Xanthobacter dioxanivorans: one gene and its partner. The protein of the gene in region 2 binds, or shares a complex with, the protein of the main gene of each other region. Links are inferred from orthologs where the notes say so. Each region holds a gene or a part of one and is shown on either strand. Other genes may lie near its edges. The genes, in order: EZH22_RS01460 and sdhC.

Region 1 (3,286 bases), 680 kb from region 2 along the record:
TCTCCTCCCAGCCGGCGCCATCCGCCGTGGCGTCCAAAAGGCGCGCATAGAGCTTGATGTGCGCCCGGTCGTAGTCGGTGAGCTCGGGAGCGATTGGGACGGTGTCTGCAAACGCGTCGGTCACCATGTCTTCCTGCTGCCCGTCCCGATATCAGGTTCTTTCCCGAACCCTACACGCCTTTCAATGACGCCGCTGCTGCGTCAGTCTTTGTAGAGAATACTCCGTGGTGAAATACTCATCAAGGCGGTGCTCTCTCGATCATGGAGATCCGAGAGGTGTTCGCCCGGAATTTGAGGGCTGCGAGGCTCACCAAAGGCCTATCGCAGGAAGAGCTTGCCCATCGCGCCGGGATCGATCGCACATACATCAGCTCGTTGGAGCGCAGCGTCTACAACGCCAGCATTGATGTCGTGGATCGACTGGCCTGCGCCCTTGATCTCGATGCGGCCGCATTGCTGAAGCAACCCGCGGCCGACGTCCCGGGCGAGCCAGAGAATACGTTCGAGTAAAGCGCCGGGCCGCTGGCGATGGCCTGTCTCGATGTGGAGGCCCCGGCTTGATCAGCCGGGGCCTTGTGCGAGGCTCACTCGCCGCGCCGCCCGCTGGGACGGGACCAGATGAGGCTGAAGGTGTCGGCGTCCTCGTCGTCGAAGAGGTTGGCGTAGATCGGGGCGTTGAAGCTCGGGTCGTCGAGCTTGAGGCCCAGATAGTCGCGGCCCTCGCTGGAGCGCTTGGACCAGGCGGCGCCGATCTCGATCCGGCCCACCAGGACCCGGTGGCTGGGGGCGTTCTCACCGTTGGTCCGCAGGTCGGGGACGATGCGCACGCCCTTGGCCTGGACGCTGAGGGTGACGATCTCGCCGGTGAACTCGTTCGTGCCGGTCTTCTTGAAGGTTCCGATGGTGGCCATGGTAAATCTCCGTCTTCCGTTTCCGAGCCCGCACCATGCGGCCTCGATGGCGATCGGAAGGCCGGAGGCGACCGACGCCGCATCGCCTCGGGGCCCCCATCGCGCTCGCGCGATGGGGTGAGGGATTGCGACCGGAGCGAAGCGGAGGACGGCGCGAGAGGGACTTTCTTGGCTCGCGAGGAATGACGGCGCCTCGGGGTCCCCACGCGACCTGTCGCGTGGGGTGGGGTCCGGCAGGGGAAGAAAGTCATGATGCGCCGTTGCGGCAGAGGCGGTCGAGGCGCAGCCGCCCTTCGGCCAGATCCGCCCATTGGAGAGGCCGTTTGGAGCGGTCGACCGACGGATACCGAACGGGGATGATGGCGACCCGCCGCAACCTCACGGAAGACCGGCCTGATCCTCTTCGGGTTCACGTCCCCCGTTCCGGGCCGGCTCCGTGTGCTTCCGCAGCCAAGGTTACGACCGGCCAAGATCGCCCCATCATGCGCTGGTCCGTGACTGACCACGAGGCGTCGTCTCGTCTCAAGAAATCGCGATCGACCGCCGCTTGGGCCTCTGCCGCAAGCGGGGGCGCTACCGATCCACCTCCTCGGACAGCGCGAGCGGCAAAGCTCTTTCGGCTCCGGCCCTGCCGAATGACATGGAGCGTGCTCAGACCTGCGCAAGGTCCCGGCTGGACGGGCCGGCGGCCGCCATGCCCGCGACCCGCAACAGCGTCGTGATGCCGATGGCAATAGCGCCGATGATCGAGAAGACGATCTGCCACGTCTCGGACGGCATGGCGAGCTTCGCGATACCATACGTGACGTGATAGCCGGCGATGACGGCGGGCGCGACGAAGGCGAGCGCAATGGGGAGGCGCACCCACATCGGACGCACGATCACGAGCAGAACCTGGCCGATGCCGAGCGTGATGCCGCCGGCGATCAGGCCAACGACGATCGCACCGAGCCAGCCCGCGCCGGTTTGGTATGCCCAAGTGCCGGCGCTGACGGCGGCGAAGAACGGCAGCGCGAAAACGGCGAGCGTAAACAGCAGCCAGCAGAATAAGACGATGGCGGCGAGACCAAGCAGGATGCCGAGGAAAATCATGGTGGTGTCTCCGTGAGGAAAGCTCTGGCGGTTGCGCCTTCCACCACCACCACGGCGCGATCAGCAGCATAGCAAGAGAAGATGCATGCCGGAATCCCAGCAAGGGGGATATCCGGCACGTCATGCGTACATCTCCGCTATCTGGCGAAGGGATCGATTTCACGGACGATCTGCGACGCGTCACCGTCGAACTCGTCGGCTGGCACGACCGAGAGGCTGCCGTCACCGGCGCGGAAGATCACGATGACGACCATCAGGGTCTTGGCGAGGCTGAGGGCGAAGGCCTGTGCATCGGCGGAGGACATGGGGTCCGGCTCCTGCTCGAAGCGGAGGACCATCCCCCGCTGACAGGCGCCCGACGGGTCCGGCCTAGGGCCGCAATCACCGCGCAGGCGAAGCGGAGCGGCGGCACGCTATGCGTAGCCGACCCCTTGTGGGTTGATGGCGTCAGGCCCTCGGCCGGCACCTAAGGATCAGCGCAAAAAAGCGGGGGTGGATCGTCGCTCGAAGATCGGCAGGTGCCGATGTGGCCATCTCCCCGCATACGCGGGCTCAGGAGGCACCGCTTATGCTTCACACAAGATGAGACCGGTTCGTCAGTTCGGTGAAAATCGATAATGGAGCCAGCACTTTCATGAGAAACGTTCAGGGCTCGTGAAATACGATTCCGATGGTCGAGGAAGGGGCAGCGCTCACGCGCCGCCCGACCCGAACCGATAGACCGGGATGCCGAGCTTGCGGGCCTTGTCGGCGAGATTGTCCTGGATGCCCGTGCCGGGGAATATGATGACCCCGATGGGCATGACCGCGAGCATCTGGTCGTTGCGCTTGAAGGGCGCGGCCTTGGCGTGCTTCGTCCAGTCCGGCTTAAACGCGACCTGGGGCACCTTGCGCGCATCGGCCCAGCAGGCGGCGATCCGCTCGGCGCCCTTGGGCGAACCGCCGTGCAGCAGCACCATATCGGGGTGCTTGGCGTGCACTTGGTCGAGCTTGGCCCAGATGAGCTTGTGATCGGCCGTGTCACCACCGGAGAAGGCGATCTTCGGACCTGCGGGCATCAGCACCTCGGTCTCCGAGCGCCTGCGGGCGGTGAGGAAGTCGCGGCTGTCGATGAGAGCGGAAGTCAGATTGCGATGGTTCACCAGGGATCCGGTGCGTGGGCGCCAGACTGAGCCGGTGTGGCGCTCGAAGGCGTCGGCGGCTTCGTCGCGCATCAGCTCGAAGGCGTCGCGGCGCTCCACGAGGCTCTGCCCCTCGGCGATGAGGCGTTCCAGTTCCACCGA
Region 2 (3,256 bases):
ATCTTGGCGCTCTCGGAGATGCCGGGCAGGCGCTCGTGCAGGATCGCCGGGTCCAGGTGGTCGAGGTGCAGGAAGGCGTGGTCCTTGTTCTTGCCCACGCCGCGGCCTTCGCGGATCTCCATGGTGATGGAACGGGACACCACGTCGCGCGAGGCGAGGTCCTTGGCCGAGGGGGCATAGCGCTCCATGAAGCGCTCGCCCTCGGAATTGGTGAGGTAGCCGCCCTCGCCGCGGGCGCCCTCGGTGATGAGGCAGCCCGAGCCGTAGATGCCGGTGGGGTGGAACTGCACGAATTCCATGTCCTGCAGCGGCAGGCCGGCGCGCAGCACCATGCCGCCGCCGTCGCCAGTGCAGGTATGGGCCGAGGTGGCGGAGAAGTAGGCGCGGCCGTATCCGCCGGTGGCAAGCACGGTGAGGTGCGCGCGGAAGCGGTGGATGGTGCCGTCGTCGAGCTTGATGGCGATGACGCCGCGGCAGCGGCCGTCTTCATCCATGATGAGGTCGATGGCGAAGTATTCGACGAAGAATTCCGCCTGGTGCTTCAGCGCCGCGCCGTAGAGGGTATGCAGCATGGCGTGGCCGGTGCGGTCCGCCGCGGCGCAGGTGCGCTGGGCGGTGCCCTTGCCGAAATGCGTGGTCATGCCGCCGAACGGGCGCTGGTAGATCTTGCCGTCCTCGGTGCGGGAGAAGGGCACGCCCCAGTGCTCAAGCTCGTACACCGCCGCCGGCGCGTTGCGCACCAGATATTCGATGGCGTCCTGGTCACCCAGCCAGTCCGACCCCTTGACGGTGTCGTACATGTGCCATTCCCACTTGTCCTCGCCCATGTTGGCGAGGGAGGCGGCGACGCCGCCCTGGGCGGCCACCGTGTGGGAGCGGGTGGGGAACACCTTGGTAATGCAGGCGGTGCGCAGGCCCGCCTCGGAGCAGCCCACCACGGCGCGCAGTCCCGCGCCGCCGGCACCTACCACGAGCACGTCGTAGGTGTGATCCTCGATGGGGTAGGCGCCGCCGTTATAGGCGGGCGCTGCGGTCCCGTTGGTTGCGGTGTCGGCCATCTCAGCCTCCCAGGCTGATCTTGAGCACGGCGAAGGCGCCGGCGAGGGCAACGGCGATGCTGAAGAAGGTGTTGGCCACGATGAGCAGCACCTTCATGCTTTCGGTGTGGACATAGTCCTCGATCACCACCTGCATGCCGATGCGCATATGCGTGGTTACGGAGAGCAGCGTCAGCAGGATGATCACCGCCACGAAGGGATTGCCGAGGGTCGCCCGGGTCTGCGCATAGCCCTGGCCGGCCAGGCAGATGACGATCGCGATGAAGGCGATCATCAGAATCAGGTTGGCAAGGCCGGTGACCCGCTGCTTGAAGAAATGGTCGGTGCCGGAGTGGGCGGAGCCGAGGCCGCGCACGCGGCCGAGCGGGGTGCGCATCGGGGCGTGGCCGGAAGAATGCGGAGTGCTCATGTGGTCCTCCTCAGCCCTTCACCGCGAGGCCGACGACCCAGAGGATCACGGTCAGCGCCACGGAAGCGGCCAGGCTGGCCTGGGCCAGGAGCACGCGCTCCTTGGGGCCGAAGCCGTGGATGAAATCCCAGATGAAATGGCGCACGCCGCCCAGCGCATGGTGCAGCAGGGCCCAGGTGTAGCCGAACAGGACGAGGAGCCCGATGGGCGAGCCCGCCACGGAGCGGAAGGTCTCGAACGCCGAAGGGGAGGTCGCCGCCGCCAGCAGCCACCAGACCAGGATCGCCGTCCCGAAATAGAGGCCGACGCCCGTGATGCGATGCACAATGGACATCACCATCGTGAACAGCGGGCGGTAGATCTGTAGGTGGGGCGAAAGCGGGCGATGAACGCGCTGAGGGCTGTCGGCCATGGGGCCTCCTCCAAAAAATCGACCGATCAGGTATCTCAATCGTCGCCTCTTCGCAACGATTCCAAAGCACCTTGGCGGGCTTTAAATCCCGATACGCGGTCGCCGGCAATTGGATGAATGTTGCATGCGGCCGTCGCCGGCCGGAGAATTGTTGCATTGCCAACGTTCGGGGCGCAAAGGGCGGCCTGACCTGCGGGCAAAATAAAAACAGCGCCGGCGAGCCGGCGCTGTCGAAAGATGCGCGAACCGTGCGCGATCGTCAGAAGCGGTAGGTGACGCCGGTGCCGAAGATCCAGGGATTGAGGTCGGCGGTGCCGGTGATATAGGCGCCGCCGACGGTCTGCAGCGTGAAGTCGGGCTGCAGGAAGATCTTCTTCACGTCGACGTTGAAGCCCCAATGCTTGTCGATCATCCAGTCGAAGCCGGCCTGCAGGGCGAGGCCCCAGCTGTCCTTCACCTTGACCTCGGCGAAGGCGGGGTTAGTGGCCTCCTGGCTGAAGAAGGCGGTGTAGTTCACGCCGGCACCGAGGTAGGGCTTGAACGGGCCGAAATCGGTGAAGTGATACTGCAGGGTCAGGGTCGGGGGCAGCAGCCACACCTTGCCCACCTGGCCGAGGCCGGAAATGGAGCCCGCACCGTTGATATCGTGCGGCGTCACGCCGAGGATAAGCTCGGCCGCGATATTCTTGGTGAAGTAATAGGTGATGTCGAGTTCGGGCACCACGGCGTTGGAATAAGTGAGGTCCGACCCCCAGATGCCGTTCACGCTGCCGCCGTCTTCCGGCATCACGTAAAGGGCGCGCACGCGGATCTGCCAGGGGCTCTGGGCTTCTTCGACCACCGGGGCCTTGTAGACGGGCGTCGACAGATCGGCTGCAACCGCGCTGCCGGCCGTCAGAGCGGCCATGCCCGCCGCGAGAATGACACCCAGACCGAACTTCTTCATTGCCCCGCTCCCGCGAACGTTCGTAGAGAAAACCATACGTCAACACTTCGCGCCGTGGGGGCGCGGGAAGTTTGATTTATGTCAATTTCAGGTCGGTGGCGGGCGAAGTGTGGCGCCCGAGCCACAGACCTGCCGCCGCCTCGCCGCATTCCTCCGCCAAGGGTGCGGGATGCGGGGCAGGTCCGGCGCCGTCTCGAATTTCGCTTTCTGGTGAAGGACTTCCCTTCGTATGCGCGGTTCGTTCGAGGTTGTGTGGCGCCGTCCGGCGCGTGGTCTTTCGACTTTCGTCCTGCGGCAATCGCGCCCGCGGTGGTTGCGCCATGCCGTAGCGGCAATCCTGCCCGCGGTCGCGCTTTTCTGCCTTTTTTCGGCGACGCCCGCGCAAGCGGATTCGGTGCGCGACCTCCGGCTCGCCGTGAACGGGGAGAATC

The links.
Region 1: the proteins of sdhC (region 2) and EZH22_RS01460 are in contact, whole or in part, in a solved structure (PDB 1NEK), measured with the Escherichia coli proteins. The link is inferred for Xanthobacter dioxanivorans from one-to-one orthologs.

The regions. Positions count from the first base shown.
Region 1 is NZ_CP063362.1:300,110-303,395, reverse strand. What follows is about bases 284-3,252. They hold EZH22_RS01460 (hypothetical protein), read right to left. Parts: upstream 2,004-3,252; coding sequence 1,563-2,003; downstream 284-1,562. Other genes in these bases: EZH22_RS01450 (DUF2493 domain-containing protein), read right to left, coding at 2,696-3,252; EZH22_RS01455 (hypothetical protein), read right to left, coding at 2,141-2,308; EZH22_RS01465 (DUF736 domain-containing protein), read right to left, coding at 585-911; EZH22_RS01470 (helix-turn-helix domain-containing protein), read left to right, coding at 284-510. In the rest of the region: EZH22_RS01475 (DNA -binding domain-containing protein), read right to left, coding at 1-127; more of EZH22_RS01470, read left to right, coding at 262-283; more of EZH22_RS01450, read right to left, coding at 3,253-3,286. UniProt on the Escherichia coli protein: Membrane-anchoring subunit of succinate dehydrogenase (SDH).
Region 2 is NZ_CP063362.1:977,637-980,892, reverse strand. What follows is about bases 179-3,117. They hold sdhC (succinate dehydrogenase, cytochrome b556 subunit), read right to left. Parts: upstream 1,880-3,117; coding sequence 1,478-1,879; downstream 179-1,477. Other genes in these bases: EZH22_RS04715 (OmpW/AlkL family protein), read right to left, coding at 2,139-2,825; sdhD (succinate dehydrogenase, hydrophobic membrane anchor protein), read right to left, coding at 1,060-1,467; sdhA (succinate dehydrogenase flavoprotein subunit), read right to left, coding at 179-1,058. In the rest of the region: more of sdhA, read right to left, coding at 1-178; EZH22_RS04710 (alpha/beta hydrolase family esterase), read left to right, coding at 3,220-3,256. UniProt on the Escherichia coli protein: Membrane-anchoring subunit of succinate dehydrogenase (SDH).